Regions from separate parts of the Kosakonia oryzendophytica genome, predicted to be linked through region 4. Evidence: predicted binding sites of a transcription regulator. Region 4 holds the regulator's gene; each other region holds the start of a gene.
What was found. Region 4 encodes LexA, which represses DNA repair genes until DNA is damaged. Its sites were predicted from a motif close to TNCTGTATGTACATACAGNA; they were not measured.
Positions count from the first base shown of each region.

Region 1: uvrB (excinuclease ABC subunit UvrB) is a predicted target of LexA. The motif match lies at 5,691-5,710, and genes of this name have one in related genera.
Region 2: sulA (SOS-induced cell division inhibitor SulA) is a predicted target of LexA. The motif match lies at 5,314-5,333, and genes of this name have one in related genera.
Region 3: metR (HTH-type transcriptional regulator MetR) is a predicted target of LexA. The motif match lies at 5,162-5,181, and genes of this name have one in related genera.

Region 1 covers NZ_CP115659.1:3,498,370-3,506,157, reverse strand. Annotated here, with positions in the region: gene bioA (adenosylmethionine--8-amino-7-oxononanoate transaminase) at 1-642, opposite strand, end outside; gene bioB (biotin synthase BioB) at 729-1,769, shown strand; gene bioF (8-amino-7-oxononanoate synthase) at 1,766-2,920, shown strand; gene bioC (malonyl-ACP O-methyltransferase BioC) at 2,907-3,656, shown strand; gene bioD (dethiobiotin synthase) at 3,649-4,371, shown strand; gene O9K67_RS16965 (ABC transporter ATP-binding protein) at 4,313-5,035, opposite strand; gene uvrB (excinuclease ABC subunit UvrB) at 5,787-7,788, shown strand, end outside.
Region 2 covers NZ_CP115659.1:3,262,574-3,270,361, forward strand. Annotated here, with positions in the region: gene helD (DNA helicase IV) at 1-1,806, opposite strand, end outside; gene O9K67_RS15905 (YccF domain-containing protein) at 1,929-2,375, shown strand; gene yccS (YccS family putative transporter) at 2,393-4,519, shown strand; gene O9K67_RS15915 (TfoX/Sxy family DNA transformation protein) at 4,516-5,136, opposite strand; gene sulA (SOS-induced cell division inhibitor SulA) at 5,354-5,863, shown strand; gene ompA (porin OmpA) at 6,231-7,286, shown strand; gene matP (macrodomain Ter protein MatP) at 7,366-7,788, opposite strand, start outside.
Region 3 covers NZ_CP115659.1:4,890,452-4,898,239, reverse strand. Annotated here, with positions in the region: gene recQ (ATP-dependent DNA helicase RecQ) at 1-8, shown strand, start outside; gene rhtC (threonine export protein RhtC) at 70-690, shown strand; gene rhtB (homoserine/homoserine lactone efflux protein) at 733-1,353, opposite strand; gene pldB (lysophospholipase L2) at 1,463-2,455, shown strand; gene yigL (sugar/pyridoxal phosphate phosphatase YigL) at 2,481-3,281, shown strand; gene O9K67_RS23545 (carboxylate/amino acid/amine transporter) at 3,390-4,289, shown strand; gene metR (HTH-type transcriptional regulator MetR) at 4,177-5,130, opposite strand; gene metE (5-methyltetrahydropteroyltriglutamate--homocysteine S-methyltransferase) at 5,364-7,625, shown strand; gene O9K67_RS23530 (ABC transporter substrate-binding protein) at 7,754-7,788, shown strand, end outside.
Region 4 covers NZ_CP115659.1:4,772,266-4,780,053, forward strand. Annotated here, with positions in the region: gene dinF (MATE family efflux transporter DinF) at 163-1,497, opposite strand; gene lexA (transcriptional repressor LexA) at 1,575-2,189, opposite strand; gene O9K67_RS23010 (diacylglycerol kinase) at 2,298-2,666, opposite strand; gene plsB (glycerol-3-phosphate 1-O-acyltransferase PlsB) at 2,797-5,220, shown strand; gene ubiA (4-hydroxybenzoate octaprenyltransferase) at 5,263-6,132, opposite strand; gene ubiC (chorismate lyase) at 6,145-6,642, opposite strand; gene malM (maltose operon protein MalM) at 6,823-7,770, opposite strand.

The DNA.
Region 1 (7,788 bases), 1.3 Mb from region 4:
CACAATCGGCTCCAGGATAACCGCGGCGATCTCGTGGCGGTGCGCCGCCATCAAACGGGCGAAAGCCACCATATCCCGCTCATCCCACTCGCCATCAAAGCGGCTTTGCGGTGCCGGGGCGAATAAGTTGTCCGGCAGATAGTCTTTCCACAAACTGTGCATGGAGTTATCCGGATCGCACACCGACATCGCCCCGAAGGTATCGCCGTGATAGCCGTTGCGGAAGGTGAGAAAACGCTGCCGCGCTTCGCCTTTTGCCTGCCAGTATTGCAGCGCCATTTTCATCGCCACTTCAACAGCGACCGAACCGGAATCCGCCAGAAAAACGCACTCCAGCGCATCCGGGGTCATCGCCACCAGTTTACGGCACAACGAGACGGCGGGAGCATGCGTAATACCGCCGAACATCACGTGCGACAGGGTGTCGATTTGCACTTTCATGGCGGCGTTCAGCGCCGGATGACCGTAACCGTGGATGGCTGCCCACCATGACGACATACCGTCCACCAGGCGTTCTCCGCTGTCGAGCGTCAGCTCGCAACCTTGTGCAGAGCGCACCGGGTAAACCGGAAGCGGGGAGGTCATCGAAGTATAAGGGTGCCAGATATGGCGCTGGTCAAATGCTAAATCGTCCGCTGTCATAATCGACTTGTAAACCAAATTAAAAAGTTTTAGGTTTACGAGTCTACACCGAATAACGATTTAACAACACCTTTTGGAGATGCCCGATGGCTCACCACGCACGCTGGACTTTGTCGCAAGTCACCGCTTTGTTCGAAAAGCCCTTGCTGGAATTGCTGTTTGAAGCGCAGCAGGTTCACCGCCAACATTTCGACCCGCGCCAGGTTCAGGTCAGTACGTTACTGTCGATCAAAACCGGCGCCTGCCCGGAAGATTGTAAATACTGCCCGCAAAGCGCCCGTTACAAAACCGGGCTGGAGTCCGAACGCCTGATGGAAGTGGAGCAGGTGCTGGAGTCCGCCCGTAAGGCGAAACTGGCCGGATCCACCCGTTTCTGTATGGGGGCAGCGTGGAAAAACCCGCATGATCGGGATATGCCCTATCTGGAGCAGATGGTCGAAGGGGTGAAAGCCATGGGGCTGGAAGCCTGTATGACGCTCGGTACGTTGAATGAAAGCCAGGCGCAGCGTCTTGCCCGTGCCGGACTGGATTATTACAACCACAACCTCGATACCTCACCGGAATTTTACGGCAATATCATCACCACTCGTACGTATCAGGAGCGTCTCGACACGCTGGATAAGGTCCGTGATGCCGGGATCAAAGTCTGCTCCGGCGGCATTGTCGGTTTAGGGGAAACGGTGAACGATCGTGCCGGGTTGTTACTGCAACTGGCTAACCTGCCGACACCGCCGGAAAGCGTGCCGATCAATATGCTGGTGAAAGTCAAAGGTACACCGCTGGCGGACAATGAGGATGTCGATGCGTTCGACTTTATCCGTACCATTGCCGTGGCCCGGATCATGATGCCGACTTCGTACGTCCGTCTCTCCGCCGGTCGCGAGCAGATGAATGAACAAACCCAGGCGATGTGTTTTATGGCCGGGGCGAACTCTGTGTTCTACGGCTGCAAACTGCTGACCACGCCAAACCCTGAAGAAGACAAAGATTTGCAACTGTTCCGCAAACTGGGAATGAATCCACAGCAAACTGAAGTACGCAACGGCGATAACGAACAGCAACAGCAGCTTGAAGCGCAGCTCCTGCACGCGGATACCGACCAGTACTACAACGCGGCTGCCGTATGACCTGGCAACAACGCATTGATGTCGCGCTGGCTGAACGCCGCGCGGCAGATGCCCTGCGCACACGGTATCCTGTTGCTCAGGGAGCCGGCCGCTGGTTGACGGTCGGTGAACAGCGCTTTTGTAATTTCTCCAGCAATGATTACCTTGGCTTAAGCCAGCATCCGTGGGTGGTTCATGCCTGGCAGCAGGGGGCCGAACGCTATGGCGTCGGCAGTGGCGGCTCAGGCCATGTCAGTGGTCATACCGTGGCGCATCAGGCGCTGGAAAGCGAACTGGCGGACTGGCTCGGCTACGCGCGTGCACTGCTGTTTATCTCTGGTTTTTCTGCCAATCAGGCGGTGATTGCGGCGCTGACCGGCAAAGACGATCGTATCGTCGCGGACAAATTGAGCCACGCCTCGTTGCTGGAAGCCGCCAGCCACAGCCCGGCGCAGCTCCGGCGCTTTACTCATAACGATGGCGATCACCTGGCGGCGTTGCTGGCAAAACCGATTGCCGGGCAACAACTGGTGGTTACCGAAGGCATTTTCAGTATGGATGGCGACACCGCGCCGCTTTGCACTCTCGCTGCTGCTGCCCGGCACGCCCATGCGTGGCTGATGGTGGATGATGCGCACGGAACAGGCGTTGTTGGGGAACAGGGGAGAGGCAGTTGCCATGTTCATGGCATTCAGCCAGAGATCCTGATCGTCACCTTCGGTAAAGGGTTTGGTGTGAGCGGCGCGGCTGTGCTCTGTAGCGATAGCGTTGCCGATTATTTGCTGCAATTTGCCCGCCATCTCATTTACAGCACCTCGATGCCGCCTGCTCAGGCGATGGCACTAAGCGCCGCATTGCAGGTGATCCGCAGTCCGGAGGGGGATAACCGTCGACAACACCTGTCCGCGCTGATAGCCCGCTTTCGCCACGGCGCAGCGCAGTTGGGCATGACTGTGACCGACTCGCAGAGCGCGATTCAGCCGCTGATCGTCGGCGAAAACGCGCGGGCATTACGCCTGGCTGAGCGTTTGCGGCAGCGGGGATGCTGGGTGACGGCGATCCGCCCACCCACGGTACCACCGGGGACGGCACGTCTGCGTTTAACTCTGACGGCGGCGCATCAGGCTGAAGATATTGATCGCTTGCTGGAGGCGCTGGATGGCTGTGAATAAACAGGCTATCGCCGCCGCTTTTGGCCGGGCGGCGCAGAGCTATTGTCAGCACGATGAACTACAACGTTTGAGTGCGGATGTACTGCTTGCGCAACTGGAGAATATCGCGCCATTGCCTGTGCTGGATGCCGGTTGTGGCCCCGGCGGGATGAGCCGTTACTGGCGTGGGCAGGGCAGCGAGGTTACCGCGTTGGATCTCTCGCCAGCGATGCTGGATGAAGCCCGTCGCCAGCACAGTGCGCAGCATTATGTGGCCGGGGATATCGAAGCATTGCCCTTTGAGGATGCCTCTTTTTCACTGGTGTGGAGCAACCTGGCGGTGCAGTGGTGTGATGACTTGCAACAGGCGATTGGCGAACTGTACCGCGTCACGCGCCCTGGCGGACAGGTGGCCTTTACCACGCTGGTGGAGGATTCATTGCCAGAGCTGAATGTGGCCTGGCGCGCGGTTGATCACCATCAACACGCAAACCGTTTTTTACCCTTACCCGCGATCCATCAGGCATTACAGGGCTGGCGGTTGCGCAGCGGCGTGGAGCGCATCACTCTCTGTTTTGAGGATGCCACACAGGCGTTGCGTTCGTTAAAAGGCATTGGCGCTACACATTTACATGCGGGCAGGCAGCAGGGGCTGACGCGCAGCAAACTGCAACGTTTACAACTGGCCTGGCCGCAACAGCAGGGGAAATGTCCTCTGACGTACCATCTTTTTTGGGGAGTGATCACGCGTGAGTGAACGGTATTTTGTCACCGGAACAGACACGGAAGTGGGGAAAACGGTAGCCAGTTGCGCGCTGTTGCAGGCGGCGAATCTGCGTGGTTTACGCAGCGCTGGTTACAAGCCGGTAGCGTCCGGCAGCGAAATGACCGCGGAAGGACTGCGTAATAGCGATGCGCTGGCACTGCAGTTGCACAGTAGTCTGCCGCTGGATTACCACAGCGTTAATCCCTACACCTTTGCCGAGCCGACATCGCCGCATATTGTCAGCGCGGATGTGGGTGAGCCGATTGAGGCAAAGGTCATGTCTGCCGGGTTACGCACGCTCTCTGAGCAGGCGGAATGGCTGCTGGTGGAAGGCGCAGGCGGTTGGTTCACGCCATTGTCCGAGACGCTGACCTTTGCCGACTGGGTCGTGCAGGAGCAATTGCCGGTGATCCTTGTGGTCGGGGTCAAACTGGGCTGCATCAATCATGCGATGCTGACAGCGCAGGCAATACGGCAGGCGGGTTTAACGCTGGCAGGCTGGATTGCGAATGGTGTGGTGAAACCGGGTAAACGCCATGCTGAATATCTGGCGACGCTTCGGCGCGTGATGCAGGCTCCGCTGATTGGCGAAATCCCCTGGTTTGCCCACGCGCCGGAAAAAGAGAGAACGGGTCATTATCTTGATCTCAGCGTGCTGAATCCGGTGTCATCCAGTGTGACAACATCCGATCGTCCAGTTGCTTAACTTCCCCTTCGGCAACGCTACGCCCCCGGTGGAGCAGACAGAAGCGATCTGCGACCCGGCGGATAAAGGCAAGTTGTTGCTCAGCCAGTAAAATAGTGATGCCGAAGTCCTGGTTAAGCCGGACGATCAAATTGCCCAGTTTATGCACAAATGCCTGGCCCAGACCGCGCGTTGGCTCATCAAGGATTAATAACCGCGGGTGCGTCACCAGCGCTCGCGCCATTGCCAGTTGCTGCTGATTATCTTCCGACAACCCCGCGCCCCGGGTCTTACGCAGCGTGTACAGTTCCGGGAAGAGATCGTAGATATCCTGACTCACCGCATTGCGTGCTGCACCTCCGGCCATCATGGCAATATGCAGGTTCTCCTCAACGGTCAGTTGCGAAAATATTCGCCGGTCTTGCGGCACATAACCCATTCCCATAGCGCAGCGATGTTCAGCCCGCACATTCAGCAGGTCTCGCGGCGGCGCGCCAGCTTCCTGCCAAATCATGCTGCCGCTCTCAACGGGTAAATAGCCGGTAATGCAGTTTATCAGCGTGGTTTTGCCCATTCCCGGCAGCCCGATGACGGATGTGCAGGCGCCGGGGGTTAAATCAAGGTCGATATTCCATAAGGTATGCTGGTTACCGTAATACTGGTTCACTGCGCGTAAGCTCAACATGGTCCGCTCCTTCTTCCGGATCTAGTGACACAGGGATAGTGCAAAAGGCTTGCCAGAACGTAAAAAAGGCTTTTTTTTCGGATACGACCGATCTCACTGGTATTTAAAATGCCGGAAAGGGAGATAGCAGGGAAAAATCCTGCACTTTGCCAGTGCTTGTAGTGACGAATGGTGGTGCAGCAAAGCTACGAAGTGTGAGAAGGATCTCATGCGGATCTCGCGCTTCGTTAGCTGATAATAATCAAAAAGAAGTGATAAAAATTTTTTAATCTCCCCGACCTGGGACGGAATGGGAATTTGGCGGAAGGCGGACTATCCGGCCTGGCGGCAGTTATCCACTATTCCTGTGGATAACCTTGTGTATTAGAGTTAGAAAACGCACGGCAAGCGAGAAGGGACGCGGCTTGCGCCTGAATTGGTGCGAAACACGGCTTTTTGTTATTCTTTTTTAATATCAATTGGTTATGTAAAATCAATGCCTGTAAGAAAAGTGTCACTGGGTGCCACAAAACTTTCACCGACTGGCTTGACAATTGTTAAAAGAGAAAAAATTCTGGGGATAACCGGAAAGGTTTGGTGTTTTATCTTGCTGACGAAGAAATTTCAGGCGCGAACCTGTGTCCTAACCCCGGGTAGAACAAATTGAGTAATCCGCTACTGTTTTTTCATCCAGTATTATGAGTTGGCAAAAGTAACCAGGGTGAGTAAAATATGTTACCTGCTCGCTCACTCCTTCATCAGGTAGCCGTCCATGAGTAAACCGTTCAAACTGAATTCCGCTTTTCGCCCTTCCGGCGATCAGCCTGAAGCTATCCGTCGCCTCAAGGAAGGCCTGGAAGACGGTCTCGCGCACCAAACGTTGCTTGGGGTAACGGGTTCAGGAAAGACGTTCACCGTCGCCAACGTCATTGCCGATTTGCAACGTCCCACTATGGTGCTGGCACCCAACAAGACGCTGGCCGCGCAGCTATACGGTGAGATGAAGGAGTTTTTTCCGGACAATGCCGTGGAGTATTTCGTCTCCTACTACGACTACTATCAGCCGGAAGCCTATGTTCCCAGCTCGGACACGTTTATCGAAAAAGACGCCTCGGTTAACGAACATATCGAGCAGATGCGCTTGTCGGCAACCAAAGCGCTGCTGGAGCGACGTGATGTGATTGTGGTGGCATCGGTATCGGCGATTTACGGTCTGGGCGACCCGGATTTGTACCTGAAAATGATGCTGCATTTGACCAAGGGGATGATTATCGATCAGCGTTCGATTCTGCGTCGCCTGGCGGAGCTGCAGTACACCCGTAACGATCAGGCTTTCCAGCGCGGTACGTTTCGCGTTCGCGGCGAGGTGATCGATATTTTCCCCGCAGAATCGGACGATCTCGCCCTGCGCGTGGAGTTGTTTGATGAAGAGGTCGAGCGTCTGTCGCTGTTTGACCCGCTCACCGGGCATGTGGAATCGACGGTGCAGCGTTTTACCATCTACCCGAAGACGCACTACGTGACGCCGCGTGAGCGCATCGTGCAGGCGATGGAAGAGATCAAAGTGGAGCTCGCCGAGCGGCGCAAGTCGCTACTGGCGAACAATAAACTTCTGGAAGAGCAGCGACTCAGCCAGCGCACGCAGTTCGATCTGGAGATGATGAACGAGCTAGGTTACTGCTCCGGGATTGAAAACTACTCCCGCTTTCTCTCCGGTCGCGGACCGGGCGAACCGCCGCCGACGTTGTTTGACTACCTGCCAGCCGACGGGTTACTGGTCATCGATGAATCCCACGTTACCATTCCGCAAATCGGCGGTATGTACCGTGGCGACAGAGCACGTAAAGAGACGCTGGTAGAGTATGGTTTCCGCCTGCCTTCTGCGCTGGATAACCGTCCGTTGAAGTTCGAAGAGTTTGAAGCGCTTGCGCCGCAGTCAATTTATGTTTCCGCAACGCCGGGCAACTACGAGCTGGAAAAATCGGGTAACGAAGTGATTGACCAGGTGGTGCGCCCAACCGGTCTGCTTGATCCGGTGATTGAAGTGCGGCCAGTAGCGACGCAGGTTGACGATTTGCTGTCGGAAATTCGTAAACGCTCGGCGATTAACGAACGCGTGCTGGTCACGACCCTGACCAAACGGATGGCGGAAGATCTCACCGAATACCTTGAAGAACACGGCGAGAAGGTGCGCTATCTGCACTCCGATATTGATACTGTCGAGCGTATGGAGATTATCCGCGACCTGCGTCTGGGCGAGTTTGATGTGCTGGTCGGCATCAACTTGCTGCGTGAGGGGCTGGATATGCCGGAAGTGTCGCTGGTGGCGATCCTGGATGCTGACAAAGAGGGTTTCCTGCGTTCTGAACGCTCGCTTATTCAGACCATCGGGCGCGCGGCGCGTAACATTAACGGCAAGGCGATTCTGTACGGCGATAAAATCACGCCGTCGATGGCGAAGGCGATAGGGGAAACCGAACGCCGCCGCGAGAAACAACAGCGCTACAACGAAGAGCACGGCATTACGCCACAGGGCCTTAACAAGAAAGTGGTGGATATTCTGGCGCTGGGCGAAGGGCTGGCGAAAACCCGGGCGAAAGGGCGTGGAAAATCCAGAACCCCTGCTCAGGTGGAAGCAGCCGAACTGGCGCTGACGCCGAAAGCGCTACAGCAGAAAATCCACGAGCTGGAAGGGCAGATGATGCAGCACGCGCAAAATCTCGAGTTCGAGGAAGCGGCAAAAGTGCGCGATCAGTTACACCAACTGCGGGATC
Region 2 (7,788 bases), 1.5 Mb from region 4:
TGCCTGCTGGCCCTTGCTGGCATGAATTGTCATAAAATCGATCTGCAATTTCGGCCAACGCGTCGCCGCCTTGTCCAGACTCTCGGGTTTACCGTGGTGATAACGGGCCAGGAGCAGAATACGATCTTCCGGCGTGGCATAACCGCTGAGCTTGTCCAGCAAGGCATCCAACTGGTCTTGCGCCAGTAGCGTAACAGCATGCTTATCTCCAGCCGTCAGGCTGTTCAGTGGTTTTGCGAGTTGCCACGGGTTTTGCTGAATGAAGCGATTAGCAACGTCGCCAATGCGCGTATTGAAACGGTATGTGGTGTCGAGTGCGCAAAGATCGCCCTCACCAAAATAATCATGGAATGCCGTCGTCAGTGAGAGCTGTGCGCCACTGAAACGGTAAATTGCCTGCCAGTCATCCCCGACGGCAAAGAGTGTAGTCTGGGAGTTCTGCTTACGCAGTGCTGCCAGTAATGCCGCACGTTGCGGCGAAATATCCTGGAACTCATCCACCAGAATATGTTTCCAGGGACTAATAAATTTCCCTTTATCCAGCACATGTATCGCCTGGTGGATCAGCCCGGAAAAATCGACAGCATTCTCCTCTTTTAACGCTGTTTTCCAGGCTTTCAACAACGGAGCCATCAGTTTGATACGCTTGCTAAATAGATCCCGAACCTCTTCCGGTGCGCTGGCAATCATCTCCGACTGGGTGCCCCCCTGCATACGCATTAAGCCAATCCAGCGATCCAGACGGGGAGCAATGCGCCGCTGCAACGCAGCATTTTCCCAGAAATTACCCTCCGGGACGTTCCACTCCATCTCCTCTTCCAGCCATTGCCGCCATCCTTTTGCTTGTGCTTTTTTTTCACTGCATTGGGAACACCAGGCATCAGTCAGGAGCGCCAGCCTCGCCGGTGTATCACTTTCGAGTTCACTGACTTGCGGCACTTTTTTGCTCCCTTGCTGGATAATATGCAGCGCCAGCGCATGGAAAGTCCGGGCAGTGATCTCCTCGGTATGCAGCCGCTCACGAATACGGTCATCCATTTCCTTGGCCGCCTGACGACCAAAAGCCAGCAACAGGATCTGCTCAGGCGCGGCCTCACCCCGCGCTAACAACCAGCCAGCCCTTGCCACCAGCACCGAGGTTTTACCGCTTCCCGCGCCGGCAAGCACCAGCAATGCGTGTTCCCCGTTAACTACGGCGCGTGCCTGCGCCGGATTCAGCGGAGAGGTTTCAACCTGTTCAAAAAAGGCTGCATATTCCGTCAACATAGCGTCGGTATAGGCTTGATTATGCTGTGTACGGCGTCCCTCAATGTCATTAAGCCATGCCTGACACTGCTGCCAAAGCTCACGGCAATTATCAAACTCATGTAGACGGCTGGTAGGCACGGGCAATGCTGTAAATGCCTGCTGCAACTGTTGTTGGAGGCCGCTAATTTGCTTGCGCGTCAGCCATTTTTTTTGCTCTATGCGCCCGGCAATCAGTGCCAATTGCTCAGATAACACACCTGCTGCAACCTCGCTCATCTCCTTGCTCCAGTTATTCCAGCGCTCATTCAGGTGGTGATAAAAACGCTGGGTTTCGCTCCACTCGGTACCATGGAGACGCACAACTTTCTTGTCAGCAAGCAAAAACTCCATCTCTCCCCATACCAGCCCACGTTTGCATTCGATTGCCAATAGCTGATTGAAAGGAATAAGGTATTCATGTCGATCGCCTGCGACTTTCACGCCAGCGTTAAGGATCACCGCACGATCATAAGGGTGCTGCGCCAGACGTTTTCCCAGGGAGGTCGCTTTCAGTTCCATGTCTTATTGTTCTCAGCTTGTGACAATAATTGCCAGTTTACCTGCCAGAGAATTGGTGCTCCAGTCCAAAAAATCGTTACAATTGCCAGGACATGTTGTTCACCGTATTACACCGAGGTTTTATGCGTACCGTTCTGAATATTCTGAACTTTGTGCTTGGCGGTTTTGCCACCACATTAGGCTGGCTGCTGGCCACACTGGTGAGTATGGTGCTGATTATCACTCTGCCGCTGACACGCTCCTGTTGGGAAATTACTAAACTCTCCCTGGTACCTTGGGGAAATGAAGCGATCCATGTTGACGAGCTGGCTCCCGAAAGCAAAAACGCGCTCTTTAACGCAGGCGGTACCGTACTTAATATCATCTGGTTTGTGCTCTTTGGCTGGTGGCTGTGCGTCATGCACATTGTCGCCGGGATTACACAGTGTCTGACCATTATCGGCATTCCCGTTGGCGTAGCGAATTTTAAGATAGCCGCCATTGCCCTGTGGCCGGTTGGCCGCCGTGTGGTCTCTGTCGAAACAGCCCGTGCCGCACGCGAAGCCAATGCTCGCCGTCGTTTTCAGTAACTGGATTGCCATTCACTATGTTGAGCCCCCTTATTCGTCGCTACACATGGAACAGTGCCTGGCTTTATAACGTCAGGATTTTTATCGCCCTTTGCGGAACCGCGGCGTTGCCCTGGATGCTTGGTGAGGTAAAACTGACGATTCCGTTGACGCTCGGCGTTGTCGCAGCAGCGCTGGCGGATCTGGATGATCGTCTCACCGGACGTCTGCGTAACCTCAGCATTACGTTGATTTGCTTTTTTATCGCCTCAGCGTCAGTCGAATTGCTCTTTCCATGGCCATGGCTGTTTGCCATTGGTCTGGTCAGCTCAACGATTGGTTTTATTTTACTGGGCGGACTTGGCCAACGTTATGCCACCATCGCCTTCGGCGCGTTGCTCATTGCGGTCTATACCATGCTGGGGATCTCGCTGTTTGATCAATGGTATCAGCAACCCCTACTGCTGCTGGCAGGCGCCATCTGGTTTAACGTGTTGACTCTGGTCGGCCATCTGGTCTTCCCGATTCGCGCGCTACAAGACAATCTGTCACGTTGTTATGAAGGGCTGGCGCACTATCTGGAGTTAAAATCACGGTTGTTTGACCCGGATATTGAGGATGAAAGCCAGGCGCCTTTGTACGATCTCGCACTGGCCAACGGTCAACTGGTGACAACGCTGAACCAAACAAAAGCGACGCTTCTCACCCGGCTACGTGGAGACCGCGGGCAGCGCAGCACGCGCCAGACGCTCCATTATTATTTCGCCGCGCAGGACATCCACGAACGCGCCAGTTCGTCGCATATTCAGTATCAAACGTTACGTGAACACTTTCGCTATAGCGATGTTATGTTTCGCTTTCAGCGGCTGTTGTCGATGCAATCTCAGGCCTGTGCTCAGCTTTCACGGGCAATTTTACTGCGCGTACCCTATCAACATGATACCCGCTTCGAACGGGCATTCGTGCACCTGGATGCTGCGCTGGATCGTATTCGCGTCAATGGCGCGACATCGCCTGAGCATATGAAAGCACTCGGCTTTTTATTGGACAATTTACGCGCCATCGATGCACAACTAGCAAGTATTGAATCCGGTCAACCACAACCGTTGTCAGCAAGCGACACCGAAAACCAGCTCGCCGATGACAGTCTGAGCGGCTTCAGCGATATCTGGCTGCGGATACGCAACAATTTATCGCCAGAATCAGCATTATTTCGTCATGCTGTACGCATGTCTGTGGTGCTATGTATTGGTTATGCGTTTATCCAAATCACCGGGCTACAGCATGGTTACTGGATCCTGCTCACCAGCCTTTTTGTGTGCCAACCGAACTACAATGCCACACGCCATCGCCTGACTTTGCGCGTAATTGGCACGCTGGTGGGGGTCGCTATTGGTTTACCTGTCCTCTATTTTGTTCCTTCCCATGAAGGACAATTAATATTAATCGTTATCACTGGCGTGCTGTTTTTTGCCTTCCGCACTGTCCAGTATGCACACGCGACAATGTTTATCACCCTGTTGGTATTGCTATGTTTTAACCTGCTGGGAGAAGGTTTCGAAGTTGCGATTCCACGTATTATCGATACCTTTATCGGATGTGCCATCGCCTGGGCAGCAGTGAGTTTTATCTGGCCCGACTGGCGTTTTCGCCATTTATCACGCGTTACGGAACAGGCATTTGACGCCAATTGCCGTTACCTCGATGCTATTCTTGAGCAGTATCATCAAGGACGAGATAACCGCCTGGCTTACCGCATTGCCCGCCGGAATGCCTACAACCGCGATGCAGAACTGGCTTCTGTTGTATCGAACATGTCCACCGAACCTGGTGCGTCCCCGGAACTTCGCGACGCAGCCTTCCGATTGTTGTGTCTGAACCACAGTTTTACCAGCTACATATCAGCATTGGGTGCACACCGTGAACGACTCACGCAGCCCGATATTTTGCGCCTGCTTGATGATGCCGTGTGTTATGTCGACGACGCCCTGCACCACCTCCCTGCCAGTGAGGGACGCGTGCAGGAAGCACTCGCCGACTTATCACAAAGGATTAAACATCTGGAACCACGTCCGGACAGCAAAGAGCCACTGGTGCTTCAGCAAATTGGATTACTCATCGCTTTACTGCCGGAAGTGTGCCGTCTGAAACGGCAAATCGCTTAGTATGGCTTATTCCCCTTTGTTACCAGTTCATTAAACCACTCCAGCAACTCCTGGCGTTTGTTCGCCGGGAGTGCGGCTTCATGAAGGCCAATAATGGCACCTTCAAGGGCGAAGAGAACTTTAACGCTGAGCTGCTGATTCATTTTTCTTAATCTGAGCCAACATGCTTTCGCGCCAAGTAAACGAAGCGTATGCGCATCCAGCACCCCGGCATCATGCAACAGAGCCTCAAGCTGGAAAGTAAGATTAGGCAGATCGCGCAGGCGCAACCGAGTTGTTCGCTCTATTTTCTCCCTTTTCGCTGCGCTGAGTGAAAATGCGGAAAGCTCCAGCAATAATGCGCGATCGCCCCACAAACGTTCATCCACGAAGTAGTAATTTAACGAAACCCGACGGCCACGCTTATTGAACATCAGCATGGGAGCCTGCCTGGTGACGGTATAATGTGCACTTTCTTCACATGCGCGCAGATAAAGTTCTCCGCCAGCAACCATTGCAAAAACCGTTTTGTCTACCGACAAACTGTAACCACCAAAATGGGCGCGATAACAAATATCCCCAAGAGGTGCGAGCCATTCGCATGACTGATAGATCCGTTGATGTGATATGTCTTCCATGATTATTCCTTTAAAAATCACGTAGTAACAACAATAACATTATTATCGGATCCGTTAATCAGGAACATAGGCAACTGAGGACGGGACAGCAAGAAAATTTTACGTAACGCGGCGGGGACTGAGCAAAAATGCGAGTTACTTTCAGAAAATGAGGTTGATCTTTGAACGCTCAAACGCTACTGTATGTTTATACAGTAACCACAGGGCTGGATTGATTATGTACACTTCAGGTTATGCTAATCGTTCAACAAAATTGGCTTCCACACTCAGCACAGCAAATCGCGCTGACTCCACCGACGCCGCTGCGGGGCTGATTACCGAGGTTGTCTATCGTGAAGACCAGCCTATGATGGCGCAACTTCTTTTACTTCCCCTGCTGCAACAGCTCGGGCAGCAATCACGCTGGCAGCTATGGCTCACGCCGCAGCAGAAACTGAGCCGTGCGTGGGTACAATCTGTCGGCTTACCTCTTACCAAGGTTATGCAAATCAACCAACTGTCGCCTGGCGTGACGCTGGAGTCCATGATCCGTGCATTGCGCACCGGCAATTATAGCGTGGTAATTGGCTGGCATGCGGAAGAACTGACGGAAGAAGAGCACCACCGACTGGCAATGGCAGCAGAGGAAGGCAACGCAACAGGCTTCGTTATGCGCCCGTTACGCCATGATTCTCTGGGTGCGAGACAGCTTTCAGGGATAAAAATTCACTCTAATTTGTATCATTGAGTAAATTTAAGATTTATCCTGGTATGTTTTTTAAGAATCACTGGCATGACCAATTTATCAGTCAAATACAGCGACAAAGCCTGCGTGGCGCGCTTCGCAGGCTAACGACATCGCCTAAAGCGTAGTCAAAAATGTTAAATAATGTGTACACAAAGTCTTTTTTTTCATATGCCTGACGGAGTTCACACTTGTAAGTTTCCAACTACGTTGTAGACTTTACATCGCCAGGGGTGCTCGGCATAAGCCAAAGATATCGATAAAGATATCTCCTGAGTTATTAGTGAGCAACGCCCCCGGTGAAGGATTTAACCGTGGCTTCTCTTAGAGATTCCCATGGCGATTTTTGGATGATAACGAGGCGCAAAAAATGAAAAAGACAGCTATCGCAATTGCAGTGGCACTGGCTGGCTTCGCTACCGTAGCGCAGGCCGCTCCGAAAGATAACACCTGGTACACAGGTGCTAAACTGGGCTGGTCTCAGTTCCACGATGTTGGTAACAACCAGATCCCTAACGATGGCCCGACCCACGAAAGCCAATTAGGTGCTGGTGCGTTCGGTGGTTATCAGGTTAACCCGTATGTTGGCTTTGAAATGGGCTACGACTGGTTAGGCCGTATGCCGTACAAAGGCGACACTGTGAACAACGGTGCTTTCAAAGCTCAGGGCGTTCAACTGACCGCTAAACTGGGTTACCCGATCACTGATGATCTGGATGTTTACACCCGTCTGGGTGGTATGGTTTGGCGTGCAGACGCTCAGAACAACCTGGGCTTCAAAGATCATGACACCGGTGTTTCCCCTGTATTCGCAGGTGGTGTTGAGTGGGCAGTTACCCGCGATATCGCTACCCGTCTGGAATACCAATGGACCAACAACATCGGTGATGCAAACACCGTTGGTGGTCGTCCGGACAACGGTCTGCTGAGCGTAGGTGTTTCCTACCGTTTCGGCCAGCAGGAAGAAGCTGCACCGGTAGTTGCAGCTCCGGCACCAGCTCCGGCTCCGGAAGTACAGACCAAACACTTCACTCTGAAGTCTGACGTTCTGTTCAACTTCAACAAAGCAACCCTGAAACCGGAAGGTCAGCAGGCGCTGGATCAGCTGTACAGCCAGCTGAGCAACTTGGATCCGAAAGATGGCTCCGTAGTGGTTCTGGGCTTCACAGACCGTATCGGTTCTGACGCTTACAACCAGGGTCTGTCTGAGAAACGTGCTCAGTCCGTTGTTGATTACCTGGTATCTAAAGGTATCCCGGCTAACAAAATCTCCGCACGTGGCATGGGCAAATCCCAGCCGGTTACCGGCAGCACCTGTGACAACGTGAAAGCGCGTCCTGCGCTGATCGATTGCCTGGGTCCGGATCGTCGCGTTGAGATCGAAGTTAAAGGCATCAAAGACGTTGTAACTCAGCCGCAGGCTTAAGTTTACGTCTATGAAAAAACCCCGCCAGTGTGCGGGGTTTTTTATTTTCCGTACACTGGCGGAATAAACAAAGGACTCGTTATTCTTTCCCGAGTAGCGCCTTCAGGTCATGCTTCAATGTTGACATCTGAGAAGCATACTTCTCTTTATGCTCCGCATCCTCAATCAACTGCACAATGGTTTCCGAAAGCGTTTTTCCTCGCCGTTGCGCTAATCCGGCTAACCGCTGCCAGACTACAAATTCCAGGTCGATAGATTTCTTGCGCGTATGCTGATGTTCAGCATTGAAATGCCGCTTACGTCGGGCACGGATGGTCTGCTTCATTCTGTTGACCAGAGCCGGGTTCATATGCTGCGCAATCCAACTGTTAACCAGTACCGGTTCATTTTCGAGGGTCAACAATACATCGACGGCATCTTTTGCTGCACTGGCTTCTATATAGCGCGTGATGAGTTCACCTTCACGATGCTTCTTAACCAGATACTTCCACTTCCAGCCGCT
Region 3 (7,788 bases), 120 kb from region 4:
AGGAGTAGTCAGCCCGCAGGAAAAGTGCGAGGATAATGACTCACTGAACTCTTTCCCCGCGAGTTATCTATGTTGATGCTATTTCTCACCGTTGCGCTTGTGCACATTGTTGCACTGATGAGCCCCGGTCCGGATTTCTTCTTCGTCTCTCAAACTGCCGTGAGCCGCTCGCGTAAAGAAGCGATGATGGGCGTACTCGGTATTACCACCGGTGTCATGGTCTGGGCTGGCGTGGCGCTGCTCGGGCTGAACCTGATCCTCGAAAAAATGGCCTGGCTGCATAACATCATTATGGTGGGCGGCGGCTTGTACCTGTGCTGGATGGGTTATCAGATGCTGCGTGGGGCGCTGAAAAAAGAACAGAAAAGCGGCGATGTGCCGCAGGTTGAGCTGGCGGCCAGCGGTCGCAGCTTTATGAAAGGCTTACTCACTAACCTCGCTAACCCGAAAGCGATCATCTATTTTGGTTCGGTGTTTTCGCTGTTTGTCGGTGACAGCGTAGGCGCGGGCGCGCGTTGGGGCATCTTTGTGCTGATTGCGCTGGAAACATTCGCCTGGTTTACTGTGGTGGCTAGTCTGTTCGCCTTGCCGAAGATCCGTCGTGGTTATCAGCGTCTGGCGAAGTGGATCGACGGTTTCGCCGGTGCGCTGTTCGCCGGTTTCGGCATTCATCTGATCATCTCTCGTTAAGCCCGTTTTGCCCGGTTAGCGTTGCGCCACCGGGCATCATGTTCAGGCGTGCCTTGCGGAGGCCAGCAGCGCGCCGACCAGCATAAACAGCGAACCAAATACCTTGTTCAGCGCTTTCATTTGATGCGGACCTTTGATCCATACCGCGATGCGCTGCGCCAGCGTGGCATAACCAATCATCACGATAATATCCACCACAATGGTTGTGACGCCGAGTACCACATACTGCATCACCTGTGGCTGGTTTGGCACAATAAACTGTGGGAACAGCGCGGCAAGAAATACGATGCTTTTCGGGTTGGTCAGGTTCACAAACACCGCCCGCTTAAACAGACGCCCGCGCGACTGGGTTTGCGCCAGCGTATTGAGGTCGATAGCGCCTGCGGCGCGCCATTGCTGGATCCCCAGCCAAATCAGGTACGCTGCGCCCGCCCATTTCAACACCTCGAACGCCAGCACTGAACGGGAGAACAGTGTTCCCAGCCCCACGCCAACCAGCACAATATGAATGCCTAAACCGGTTTGCAACCCGGCAATGGATGCTGCCGCGCCGCGATAGCCATGGTTGATGGAGGTGGTCATGGTATTGATTGCGCCAGAACCGGGGGACAGGCTCAGGATTAAAGATGTCAGCAGGTAGGCAAACCACCATTCGAAGGTCATGAGAAACTCCCTGGATGTCTGTTTTTATGCCACAATACGCTATTGTCAGCGGAATTTGCTATTGGTCACAAAAAAACGATTTTACATGGCTAACAGGGGCGAAATCCCAATGTTTCGGCAAAAAACAGCATGGGAAACCAGAGAAAAAGCGTTCGCGGCTTTTACCATGGGGCCACTGATGGACTTCTGGCGCTCGCGTGAAGAGGCGGAGTTTACCGGTGTGGATGATGTGCCGGTGCGTTTTGTCCGGTTTCGCGCGCAGGGCAACGATCGTTTGATTGTCGTTTGCCCTGGCCGTATAGAAAGTTATGTGAAGTATGCGGAACTGGCGTACGACCTGTTCCACCTCGGTTTTGATGTGCTGATTCTCGATCATCGCGGTCAGGGACGTTCTGGGCGAATGCTGGCGGATACGCACCGTGGCCATGTGGTTAATTTTAGCGATTATGTCGATGATTTGGCGGCCTTCTGGGATCAGGAAGTCGCCAGCGGGTCGTGGCGTAAACGCTATATTCTGGCGCACTCCATGGGCGGCGCGATTGCTGAACTCTTTTTACAGCGCTATCCACAGGCGTGTGACGCCATTGCGCTGTGTGCGCCCATGTTCGGCATTATCATTCATCTTCCTGACTGGATGGTGCGCCCCTTGCTCGACTGGGCGGAGAGTTACCGCAGTATCCGCGAGGGCTATGCCATCGGTACCGGGAGCTGGCGCGCGTTGCCCTTCGCCATTAACGTGCTGACGCACAGTCGTGAGCGCTACCGGCGTAACCTGCGTTTTTATGCCGATGAGCCGAAGCTCCGCGTGGGCGGGCCGACCTGGCACTGGGTGCGGGAAGGCATTCAGGCGGGTGAACAGGCGCTGGCGGGTGCGGAAAAAGATACCACCCCAACACTGATCGTTCAGGCAGAAGAGGAGCATGTGGTGGATAACCGCATGTTGCAACGCTTCTGCGACATTCGCGCCGCGGCAGGCCACCCCTGTGAAGGAGGCAAACCGCTTGTCATTCAAGGCGCGTACCATGAGATCCTTTTTGAAAAGGACGCTATGCGCTCGGTCGCGCTCAACGCCATCGTCGAATTTTTCGACCGGCATAACTGATGACTTATTGAGGTTAAATTTTCTTATGTACCAGGTTGTTGCGTCTGATTTAGATGGTACCTTGCTCTCCCCCGACCACACACTGTCGCCTTTCGCCAAAGAAACGTTAAAACTGCTGACCGCGCGTGGCGTCAATTTTGTTTTTGCTACCGGCCGCCATCATGTGGATGTCGGGCAAATCCGCGATAATCTGGGCATCAAAGCCTATATGATTACCTCTAACGGCGCGCGCGTGCATGATACCGACGGCCATCTGGTCTTTACCCACAATCTGGATCGCGATATTGCCGCCGACCTGTTTGGTGTGGTGCATAACGAACCGGATATTGTGACTAACGTCTATCGCGATGATGAGTGGTTTATGAACCGTCACCGCCCTGACGAGATGCGCTTTTTTAAAGAGGCGGTGTTCCAGTACTCCCTGTATGAACCCGGAATGCTGGAGACAGACGGTATCAGCAAAGTCTTTTTCACCTGCGAAAGCCATGAAAAATTGCTGCCGCTGGAGCAGGCGATTAACGCACGCTGGGGCGATCGCGTGAACGTCAGTTTCTCTACCCTGACCTGTCTGGAAGTGATGGCGGGCGGCGTTTCGAAGGGGCATGCCCTGGAAGCGGTGGCTGGTGCGCTGGGTTACAGCCTGAAAGAGTGCATCGCGTTTGGCGACGGCATGAACGATGCCGAGATGCTGTCCATGGCGGGCAAAGGCTGCATTATGGGCAATGCTCATCAGCGCCTGAAAGAGTTGCATCCGGAGCTTGAAGTGATCGGCACCAATGCCGACAACGCCGTCCCGAATTATCTGCGCAAGTTGTTCCTTGATTGATTAATATTGACGTGTGGTTGCTTATTAACCACACGTCAACTAAAAACTCAAACTTTGCACAACTGAGTTCGCTACAATGTGTGTTCACTCTTCTGCGAGATATTCATTGTGGCGTTACTGATTATCACCACGATCCTGTGGGCCTTTTCCTTTAGCCTGATTGGCGAATACCTGGCCGGCCATGTCGACAGCTACTTCTCCGTGCTGATGCGTGTGGGACTGGCGGCACTGGTATTTTTACCGTTCCTGCGCGCGCGTGGGCACAGCCTGAAAACCCTCGGGCTGTATATGCTGGTGGGGGCGTTGCAACTGGGCATTATGTATCTGTTCAGCTTCCAGGCGTATCTCTATCTGACCGTGTCTGAATTCCTGCTGTTTACGGTCTTTACGCCGCTGTATATCACCCTGATTTACGATCTGTTGAGCAAGCGCGGGCTGCGCTGGAGCTACGCACTGAGCGCCGGGCTGGCGGTGATTGGTGCGGCGATCATCCGCTACGACAAAGTGAGCGATCACTTCTGGGTGGGACTGATTCTGGTGCAACTGGCGAACATCAGCTTCGCCATCGGCATGGTGGGTTATAAACGCCTGATGGAGACGCGCCCGATGCCGCAGCATAACGCCTTTGCCTGGTTCTATCTCGGTGCGTTTGTGGTGGCGATTATCGCGTGGTTTGTACTGGGCAACCCGCAGAAATTGCCGACGACGACGTTGCAGTGGAGCGTACTGGTCTGGCTGGGAGTGGTGGCGTCCGGGCTGGGTTACTTTATGTGGAACTACGGCGCCACCCAGGTAGACGCCGGTACGCTCGGCATTATGAACAATGTGCATGTTCCCGCCGGGTTATTAGTGAATCTGGCTATCTGGCAGGAACAGCCGCACTGGCCGAGTTTTATTATGGGTGGTGCGGTGATAATGGCCTCGCTGTGGGTGCATCGGCGTTGGGTCGCTCCGCGCTCCGCACAAACGGCAGATGATCGCAAGCGTGGTTCCGCGCTGAGCGAATAAACGCTTCCGTAATCGGCTGACGCTGCTCGCCATCGCGTACGGCAGCGTACAACCGGCTCCACAATCCTTCACCCAGGGTTTTGGTCACCACCAGACCCTGGCGTTCAAAACTCTCCACGACCCAGTGCGGCAACGCTGCTATCCCCATGCGGGCGGCCACCATCTGAATCAGCAGTAATGTGTTATCCACGCTTTTGAGCGACGGACTGATGCCAGCCGGTTGCAGAAAATGACGCCAGATATCAAGGCGGCTGCGCTGCACCGGGTAGATCAACAGCGTTTCGCCAGCGATATCATCCGGCGTGATGCGCGCTTTCGCCGCCAGTGGATGATCCGGTGCCACTACCAATCGCACCTCAAAATCAAACATCGGCGAATAGTGTAGACCGCTGCGCGGCAGGATGTCTGACGTCATCACCAGATCCAATTCGCCCTGTTGCAGCGCAGGCTGCGGATCAAACGTCACACCGGATTTGAAATCCATCTCAACCTGCGGCCAGTGCTGGCGGAAGTTCTCAAGCGCTGGCGTAAGCCACTGGATACAGCTATGGCATTCAATCGCGATACGCAGCGTGGTTTGCTGCGGTTCATTGCAGGATTGCAGCGCGCGACTGATTTGCGGCAGCACCTGATTGGCCAGTTGCAGCAGGATCTCTCCCTGCGGCGTAAAGCGTAATGGCTGGCTTTTACGGACAAAGAGCCGGAAGCCAAGGCGTTGTTCCAGATCGCTGAACTGGTGGGAAAGGGCGGATTGCGTCTGGTGCAGCGTCGCCGCCGCCGCCGCAAGCGACCCGCTGTTCCGTAACGCCTGTAGCGTTTTCAGGTGTTTAATCTCGATCATGAAAGTCCTTCACTCCGGCATGAACAATTTGCGCTTGAGGAATATACAGTACTTGCGAATTATAGATGTGTAAACATCTGGACGTCCAAAATCCTTCGTCTTTCGAATTAATGGTGCGTTGGCTTCACTCACGTCCCCCAGTCACTTACTTGAGTAAGCTCCTGGGGCTCCCTGAGTTTGCCGCCTTCCCTTAATCCGAAATACTTTGGATTAACCTATTGAAGAGGCTAAAAATGACAATTCTTAATCACACCCTCGGTTTCCCTCGCGTTGGCCTGCGTCGCGAGTTGAAAAAAGCGCAAGAAAGCTACTGGGCGGGTAACGCCACCCGTGAAGAACTGCTGGCGGTAGGTCGCGAACTGCGCGCCCGTCACTGGGAGCAGCAAAAAGCCGCAGGCATCGATCTGCTGCCGGTAGGCGACTTTGCCTGGTACGACCATGTTCTGACCACCAGCCTGCTGTTAGGCAACGTGCCGGCTCGTCATCAGAACAACGACGGCTCTGTTGATATCGACACCCTGTTCCGCATTGGCCGCGGTCGCGCACCCACTGGCGAGCCAGCTGCGGCCGCCGAAATGACCAAATGGTTTAACACCAACTACCACTACATGGTGCCGGAATTCAGTAAAGGCCAGCAGTTTAAACTGACCTGGACTCAGTTACTGGATGAAGTCGATGAAGCGCTGGCGCTGGGCCACAAGATCAAACCTGTACTACTGGGGCCGGTCACGTATCTGTGGCTGGGCAAAGTCAAAGGTGAACAGTTTGACCGTCTGAGCCTGCTGGCAGACATTCTGCCGGTTTACAAACAGGTACTCGCGGAACTGGCGAAACGCGGTATTGAGTGGGTACAGATTGATGAGCCCGCACTGGTGCTGGAGTTGCCACAGGCGTGGCTGGACGCCTTCAAACCGGCTTACGACGTGCTGGCAGGTCAGGTGAAATTGCTGCTGACTACCTACTTTGAAGGCGTGACCCCGAACCTTGACGTCATCACCGCGCTGCCGGTGCAGGGTCTGCATGTCGATCTGGTGCACGGCAACGACAATGTTGCTGAACTGCACACACGTTTGCCGACCGACTGGTTGCTCTCCGCCGGTTTGGTGAATGGTCGTAACGTCTGGCGCGCCGATCTGACGGAAAAATACGCGCAAATTAAAGACATTGTCGGCCAGCGTGCGCTGTGGGTAGCGTCCTCTTGCTCGTTGCTGCACAGCCCGATCGATCTGAGCGTAGAGACGCGACTTGATGCGGAAGTGAAGAGCTGGTTTGCCTTTGCGCTGCAAAAATGCCAGGAGCTGGCGCTGCTGCGTGATGCGCTGAACAGCGGCAACACAGAACAATTGGATGAATGGAGCGCCCCGATCCAGGCGCGTCGCCACTCCACCCGTGTGCATAACCCGGCGGTGGCCAGGCGTCTGGCGGCGATCACCGCGCAGGACAGCCAGCGCGGCAACCCGTACGCCAGGCGTGCGCAGGCGCAGCGCCAGCGCTTTAACCTGCCTGCATGGCCGACCACGACTATCGGGTCATTCCCGCAGACGACCGAGATCCGCGGTCTGCGTCTGGATTTCAAACAGGGACGTTTGGATGCGGGCAACTACCGCACCGGCATTGCCGAACATATCAAACAGGCCATTGTGGAGCAGGAGCGTCTTGGTCTGGATGTACTGGTACACGGTGAAGCCGAGCGTAATGACATGGTGGAGTACTTTGGCGAGCATCTGGACGGTTTTGTCTTCACACAAAACGGCTGGGTACAGAGCTACGGCTCCCGCTGCGTCAAACCCCCTGTCGTGATCGGCGATGTGAGCCGCCCGGAAGCGATCACGGTGGAGTGGGCGAAGTATGCGCAGTCACTGACTGACAAACCGGTAAAAGGCATGCTGACCGGTCCGGTTACCATTCTCTGCTGGTCGTTCCCGCGTGAAGATGTGAGCCGCGAAACCATTGCCAAACAGATTGCCCTGGCGTTACGTGATGAAGTGGCGGATCTGGAAGCGGCGGGCATCGGCATCATTCAAATCGACGAACCGGCACTGCGTGAAGGTTTGCCGTTGCGCCGCAGCGACTGGGATGCGTATCTGGCCTGGGGCGTAGAAGCGTTTCGTATCAACGCCGCAGTGGCGAAAGATGACACGCAGATCCACACCCACATGTGTTACTGCGAGTTCAATGACATCATGGATTCTATCGCGGCGCTGGATGCGGACGTAATCACCATTGAAACCTCGCGTTCTGATATGGAGTTGCTGGAGTCGTTCGAAGAGTTCGAATACCCGAACGAAATCGGACCGGGCGTGTATGACATTCACTCGCCAAATGTGCCAAGTGTAGAGTGGATTGAAGCGCTGTTGCAGAAAGCGGCGCAGCGCATTCCGGCGGAGCGTCTGTGGGTGAACCCGGATTGCGGTCTGAAAACCCGTGGCTGGCCGGAAACGCGCAGTGCGCTGGCAAACATGGTGAAAGCGGCGCAGAACCTGCGCCAGGCCTAAGCCTTCCCGCGTCGCCTGTTGTAAAACCGGCGACGCGTTATTTCCGTCGTGCATTAACATCCCGTCAGTAACATTTCTGTCAAATTCCCTTGTTTTAATCGTCGCAACGAAAACAAAGGGGATGAACCATGAGTAAAAAAAAGGCGTTAACGGCACTGTTGTT
Region 4 (7,788 bases):
CCTTATCGTTCGGTTAAAAGTTACGTTCCTGTTACGCTGAACGTACTGATCATTGTAGTCAGGAATACTGCCAGTTGGTTTATATTCGGAATCTTTAACCATTTACGACAAAGAAAGCAGTATTAACGAGGCGGGAGAAAGAAGTATAAGAAAAGAGAGGGGTCAGGGGTGGCCAATACCGGAAAACCAGGTGCCATTGCGCCAGTGACGACGCCACACCCATGCTAAAGTCAGCCCTCGCAGCGCCAGAAACACCGTCAGCGACAGCCACAGGCCATGGTTGCCCAGCGTCGGCACCGTCAACAACGTCAGGGCAAACCCTCCAGCGGCAACCGCCATGCTGTTGCGCATTTCTGCACCGCGCGTCGCGCCTACAAACATGCCATCCAGCAAATAACACCACACGCCCACCACCGGCAGGATCACCTGCCAGATAAGGTAGTGCCCGGCCATGTTTTGCAAGGCTGGCAGTGAGGTGAGTAACGCGATAATTGACTCCCCGGCCAGCGCATACACCGCTGAGAACGCCAACGCCACCAGACCAGCCTGGCGGCATGCCGCGTGCCAGATGAGCTTAAGCTGCGTGTCGTCACGCGCGCCATAAGCGTGCCCGGAATGGGCTTCCACTGCATAAGCGAACCCGTCCAGCGCATAGGCAGTGAACGTCAGAAACATCATCAGCACCGCATTCGCCGCCACGGTTTCGCCGCCAAGACGCGCGCCGAACACGGTTATCGAACCAAAGCAGAGCTGTAACAATAACGAGCGCAGCATGATGTCCCGATTAAGCGCCAGCAAGCGTCCAAGGCCGCCGCGCCAGGCCGCCTTCAGCACCGGGAAGGTGATACCGCGCATAACCAGCACACGTCGTGCCATCAACAGGCCGAGCGCAAAGGTCGCGTACTCCGCCACCACCGTTGCTAATGCCGCTCCCTGAACGTTCATGCCCAGCCCCATCACCAACCAGACATCAAGCACAATATTGAGAACGTTGCCCACCACCAGCAAGATCACCGGTGCGCGGGCATACTGCACGCCCAAAAGCCATCCCAGCAGCACCAGGTTACCGAGCGATGCCGGAGCACTTAACCAGCGGATATCAAGGAAGCGCCGCGCCTGCTCCAGCACCGCAGCGCTGCCGCCGGTAATGTGCAACGCCAGATCGATAAGTGGCACGCGTAAGAGTGTAATCAGCACGCCAGCGCCCATCGCCAGCAGCAGTGGCTGCACTAACGCCCGAGCCAGCGCAGGCGCATTTTTCGCACCGTATGCCTGAGCCGTGAGCCCGGTGGTGCTCATTCGCAGAAACAGCAGCAGCATAAACAGGAAGCTGGTCGCTGTCGCGCCGATGGCCACACCACCCAGATAGACTGCGCTATCCAGATGCCCGACCACTGCCGTATCCACCAGCCCCAGCAACGGGACAGTGATATTGGAGAAGATCATTGGCAGGGCAAGTCGCCACAGCGCTTTGTCGGATGCAGTCAGCAGCGGCATAGCAGCGTCAGAATCGATCGGGGAAAGGCATTAACGCTGCGGAGCGTAAAACAGCACCGCAGCGAATAAGGGAGGCGTTACAGCCACTCGCCATTGCGAATGACGCCTACCGCCAGTCCTTCAATGGTGAAGTTTTGATCGCGCAGATCAACAACAATCGGGGAAAACTCATTGTTTTCCGGTAACAGTTCAACTGTGTTGCCCTGTTTTTTCAGACGTTTAACGGTCACTTCGTCTTCAATACGCGCCACAACGACCTGGCCGTTGCGTACATCCTGCGTTTTATGCACCGCGAGCAGGTCGCCGTCCATAATGCCGATGTCTTTCATTGACATTCCGCTCACGCGCAACAGGAAATCCGCATGCGGTTTGAAGAGCGCAGGATCGACCTGGTAATGCCCTTCGATATGCTGCTGCGCCAGCAGCGGCTCACCAGCGGCCACGCGGCCGATCAGCGGCAGTCCGAGATCGTCTTCTTCTTCAAGCAGCAAGCGAAGACCGCGTGATGCGCCAGATACGATTTCGATAACCCCTTTGCGCGCCAGCGCTTTGAGGTGTTCTTCAGCCGCATTTGGGGAACGGAACCCCAATTGTTGCGCGATTTCCGCACGTGTCGGCGGCATACCTGTTTGGGAGATGCGATCGCGGATAAGATCGAACACCTCTTGTTGCCTGGCCGTTAATGCTTTCATTCCGCCCCCTGGGTGTATATACAGTTATGCTGTGAGTATATACAGTCAAAGGTGATTTTGGAACCAAATTTAAGCAAATAACCAGAGTGTTATCGAATTCTGGAAGCGTTATCGAAAATGCGACCAGAGCAGTGAGATCCAGGTAAACAGCGCCAGCAGGATAGACATCAGCACCGCTGCCGACCCCATATCCTTCGCTCGCCCGGAAAGTTCATGAAATTCCGCGCCAATCCGATCCACCACCGCTTCAATTGCACTGTTGAGGATTTCAACGATCATTACCAGCGATACCGAACCAATCAGCAGTACGCGCGTGATGGGATCCACATCGAGCCAGCAGGCAATAATAATGGCCAGCACGACCGCGACGGCCTCCTGGCGAAACGCCGCTTCATTTATCCATGCGGCACGAACGCCTTTCCAGGAATAGCCCGCCGCTTTAATGATCCGGGTTAATCCAGTGGTATTATTGGCCATGAAAAGAACCTTTTTATCTAATGAGCATCAATGTCTATGTAAGCACGAAGAGGTACAACAGAAATTATGCGCGCTTTCTGATATTCTTGCGGCGCAATGGCACTATTAACCCAGAGGCTTTACATCCTTTATGTCCGGCTGGCCACGAATTTACTACAAATTACTGAATTTACCATTAAGCGTGCTGGTAAAAAGTAAATCGATCCCCGCAGAACCTGCACAGGAACTGGGTCTCGATACCTCACGTCCCATCATGTATGTGCTGCCTTACAACTCCAAGGCAGACTTGATGACGCTGCGCGCTCAGTGTCTGGCGCATGAGTTGCCAGACCCACTGGAACCGCTGGAAATCGACGGCGCACTGCTACCGCGTTACGTGTTTATCCACGGCGGGCCGCGTGTATTTACCTATTACACGCCAAAAGAAGAATCCATCAAACTGTTCCATGATTACCTGGATCTCCACCGCAGTCATCCGGATTTGGATGTGCAAATGGTACCGGTATCGGTGATGTTTGGTCGCTCCCCCGGGCGTGAGAAGGGCGAAGTCAACCCGCCTTTGCGCATGCTCAACGGCATCCAGAAATTCTTCGCTGTGTCCTGGCTTGGTCGCGACAGCTTTGTGCGTTTTTCACCGCCTGTTTCATTGCGTCGCATGGCGACAGAACACGGCACAGACAAAATTATCGCGCAGAAACTGGCACGCGTCGCGCGTATGCACTTCGCCCGTCAACGCCTTGCCGCAGTTGGCCCGCGCCTGCCTGCGCGTCAGGATCTGTTTAATAAGCTGCTCTCATCCAAAGCAATTGCCCGAGCAGTCGAAGATGAGGCGCGCAGCAAGAAAATCTCCCACGATAAGGCGCAGCAAAATGCTATCGCATTGATGGAAGAGATCGCGGCGAACTTCTCATACGAGATGATCCGCCTGACTGACCGCATCCTCGGCTTCACCTGGAACCGTCTCTATCAGGGCATTAATGTGCACAACGCCGAGCGCGTGCGCCAGTTGGCCCATGATGGTCACGAGATTGTCTATGTGCCCTGCCACCGCAGCCATATGGACTACCTGCTGCTGTCGTACGTGCTCTATCACCAGGGGCTGGTGCCGCCGCATATCGCCGCAGGCATTAACCTGAATTTCTGGCCCGCCGGGCCGATTTTCCGCCGCCTGGGCGCGTTCTTTATTCGCCGTACCTTTAAGGGCAATAAGCTCTATTCCACCGTGTTTCGTGAATACCTGGGTGAGCTGTTTAGCCGCGGTTATTCCGTCGAATATTTTGTCGAGGGCGGCCGTTCCCGCACCGGGCGTTTGTTGGACCCAAAAACCGGTACGCTGTCGATGACCATTCAGGCAATGCTGCGCGGCGGTACGCGTCCTATCACGCTGGTGCCGATTTACATCGGGTATGAGCACGTGATGGAAGTGGGCACCTACGCTAAAGAGCTGCGCGGGGCGACGAAAGAGAAAGAGAGTCTGTTGCAGATGGTGCGAGGCCTGAGCAAGCTGCGCAATCTGGGCCAGGGGTATGTGAATTTCGGTGAGCCTATCTCGCTGATGAACTACCTGAACCATCATGTGCCGGAGTGGCGCGAGTCGATCGATCCGATTGAAGCTATCCGTCCGGCATGGTTAACGCCGACGGTGAACGGCATTGCCGCCGATCTGATGGTACGAATTAACAACGCGGGTGCGGCTAACGCCATGAACTTGTGCTGTACAGCACTGTTGGCATCGCGTCAGCGCTCTCTGACGCGGGAGCAGTTAACCGAGCAGTTGAGTTGCTACCTTGAGCTCATGCGTAATGTGCCCTATTCGCCGGATTCAACCACGCCGTCCGCCAGCGCCAGTGAGCTTATCGATCACGCGTTGCAGATGAACAAGTTTGAAGTCGAGAAAGATACTATCGGCGATATCATCATTCTGCCGCGCGAACAGGCCGTGTTGATGACCTATTACCGCAACAACATTGCGCATATGCTGATGCTGCCGTCGTTGCTGGCGGCTATCGTGACCCAGCATCGCGCCATTTCCCAACAGGAAATTCTGCGTCATGTAGAGCTACTCTACCCGATGCTGAAAGCGGAGTTGTTCCTGCGTTGGGAGAAAGCAGAGCTGGCGCAGGTGCTGGAAAACCTGACCCAGGAGCTGCTGCGCCAGGGGCTGCTGACGGTGAAAGACGATCGTGTGAGCATTAACCCGGCGCACTCGCGCACGCTGCAATTGCTCGCCGCAGGCGCGCGCGAAACGCTGCAACGTTACGCCATTACTTTCTGGCTGCTGAGTGCGAACCCGTCGATGAACCGCAGTACGCTGGAAAAAGAGAGCCGTACGCTGGCGCAACGTCTGTCGGTGCTGCACGGTATCAACGCACCGGAGTTCTTCGATAAGGCGATCTTCAGTACGCTGGTGCTGACACTGCGTGACGAAGGCTATATTAGCGATACTGGCGATGCGGAACCCGCGCAGACATTAAGCGTGTACCAGATGCTGGCGGAGCTGATTACGTCGGATGTGCGTTTAACGATTGAGAGCGCAACGCAAGCAGAAGCGTGAAGGTAAGACACCCCTCTCCCGAAAGGAGAGGGGTGAGAAATATTAATGCAGGTAACTGAACGCCAGCCCTAAAAACAGCACCAGGCCCACGTAGTTGTTGTTCATAAAGGCTTTAAAACAGGCGTCGCGTTCACGGCCTGCAATCAGCACCTGCTGGTAGACAAACAGCCCCCCCGCTATCAGCACCGTCGCGTAATAGACCCAACTTAACCCGTTCAACCAGCCAATGGATGCCATCAGCACCATCACCGCAAGCTGCAAAATACCAATAATCAGCGTGTCGAAACGGCCAAACAGGATCGCTGTCGATTTGATACCAATTTTGACATCATCGTCCCTGTCGACCATTGCGTATTGCGTGTCGTAAGCCACAGCCCACAAAATATTGGCAAGGAACATGATCCAGCAACTCAGCGGTACTGACTCGCTGACCGCGGCAAACGCCATCGGAATCGACCAGCCAAACGCCGCGCCCAACACCACCTGCGGTAGATGCGTGTAGCGCTTCATAAACGGATAGACCCATGCCAGCGCCAGTGCAGCCACCGACAGCAGAATGGTCATCATGTTGAGCGTCAGCACCAGCGCAAACGCTAACAATACCAGCACCACAAACAGGGTTCGCGCTTCATTCTCCGTCACGGCACCACTGGGCAACGGACGGTTCGCGGTGCGCTTAACATGGCCATCAAACTTACGATCCGCGTAATCGTTCACCACGCATCCGGCGGCGCGCATCAGCCAGACGCCCGCCACAAAGACCAGTAAAATCCACAGCGGCGGCACTCCCGGCGTCGCCACCCATAACGCCCACAGCGTCGGCCACAGCAGTAGCAACGCACCAATCGGCTTGTCCGTACGCATCAGCCGGTGAAAGGCCAACAGCTTATTCTGCGTGAGACTCCACTCCATTTTCGATTCCTCTTAATACAACGGCGACGCAGGCAAAAACAGTTCGGTCAGCATCAACGGTTTCCCGCCCAGACGCAGGCGGGAACGGCGTCCCCAGAGCTGCTCATGACGACCAATTTCAATAAAGTCACGCGTAAGCGTAGAAGAGGTAAAGAGATAACGCCCAAGCGGCGTTGTTCCCAACTGTTGCAGCGCCAGCTCCGGACCACTTAGAGTGGACTCCGGCACCACGGTGCGCCCGGCAAGCCAGGGTTCACCATCCGCACAAAGAATGATTTCGCGCAACCAATAACGCGACTCCTCTGGCAACAGGCCGTGCTCCTGCGTTATCTCGTCTGCGGTGACAAAATCTTCCCGAATCAGCATCACGCTGACCGTTTTGCCCTGCTGCTCAAAACGTTTCGTCATGGAATCTTCCAGCAACAGCCAGTCCAGCAGTTGCGGTTCAAGCGCAGGAATCGCGTCTAAATAGCGCAGCGCACGCAATTGCGTAAGCGCGGGGTGAGACATGCCTTACTCTCCGGTACATAACGTAGGATTATTGTATCGCAGAACAGGCTTTACGGGCGGGGAAAGTTCATTCGGTTTTCATCAGCGCAACAGGTGTGCAACAGCGCACCGCTGCGCCGGAAAAAGGGTGCGTCAGGCGACGCACCAGTTGCTGCAAATATCAGCATTGTGGGGAGACTGTTACCCCTTGCCTTTTACACTGCCGATAAAAGTGGAACGGGCGGTTTTCGACCCGAGGCGCTCTGCTTCATCCAATAATTTCAACGCCTTATCAACATCGCCTTTCGCAACAGCTTGTTTGATGGCCTGGTTAAAATAGCTCTCCGTGTCGTTAAGCATCGGTTCGCTTTTCGCTACTGGAGCAGGAGCCGCAGCGGGCGCGGCAGCCGGAGCTGGTTGCGTGCTATAAGCCGGCGCGGCGGTATTGCCCACGGTGACCGGGCCGGGGCCCGAGGAACCAAACAGCGGGCCTACCAGAATGCTGGAGTTGCTACTGTTTTTCACTTTCAGGTTCACCACACCCTCCGCAACATGACGCGCTATCGGATCGGGAATATCAGGGATCGCATTACCCACGCCTTTAGCATAGGCTTTAGCCGGATCAAGCAGTGTGGTGGTTTTTTGCAAATCGCTCGCGGTGGTGAATGCAAGGATATAGAGCTTCTGCTGACCCAGCGCAGGCGTCAGGCGCATAACCCCTTCGAGTCGATCTGCGCTTAACACTCCCGGTTCCTGGTAGGTAAAATAGTTGCTGGGGAAATAGGCCGCAGGCGACATATTCTGATCAAATACCAGCACGTTCGGCGCAAATACCCCAGTGTTTTTATTGACATCGCTTGACAGCGTCAGCGAAAGCTCACCAATGTTAGCTGGCACGCTAAATGCCGCAACTGGCCCGGTAATACCCGGCACATTCAGATGCTGTCCGCCGGTAGCAAGCCGAACTGTCTGGCTTTTGGACGTGTCGACCGGCGTCCAGGTGAGTTGCTGGAGTGCAGATGCCGGGATCGACGGCGCTGCTGTTGTGTTCTGTGGCACGATATTCACATCAGCCAGTGCAAAACCCGGTACACCCGCCAACATACCCGCGGAGAGGCACAGGGCAATGAGGTTTTTTTTCATTTTCATTTTAATCACCTTCAGGAT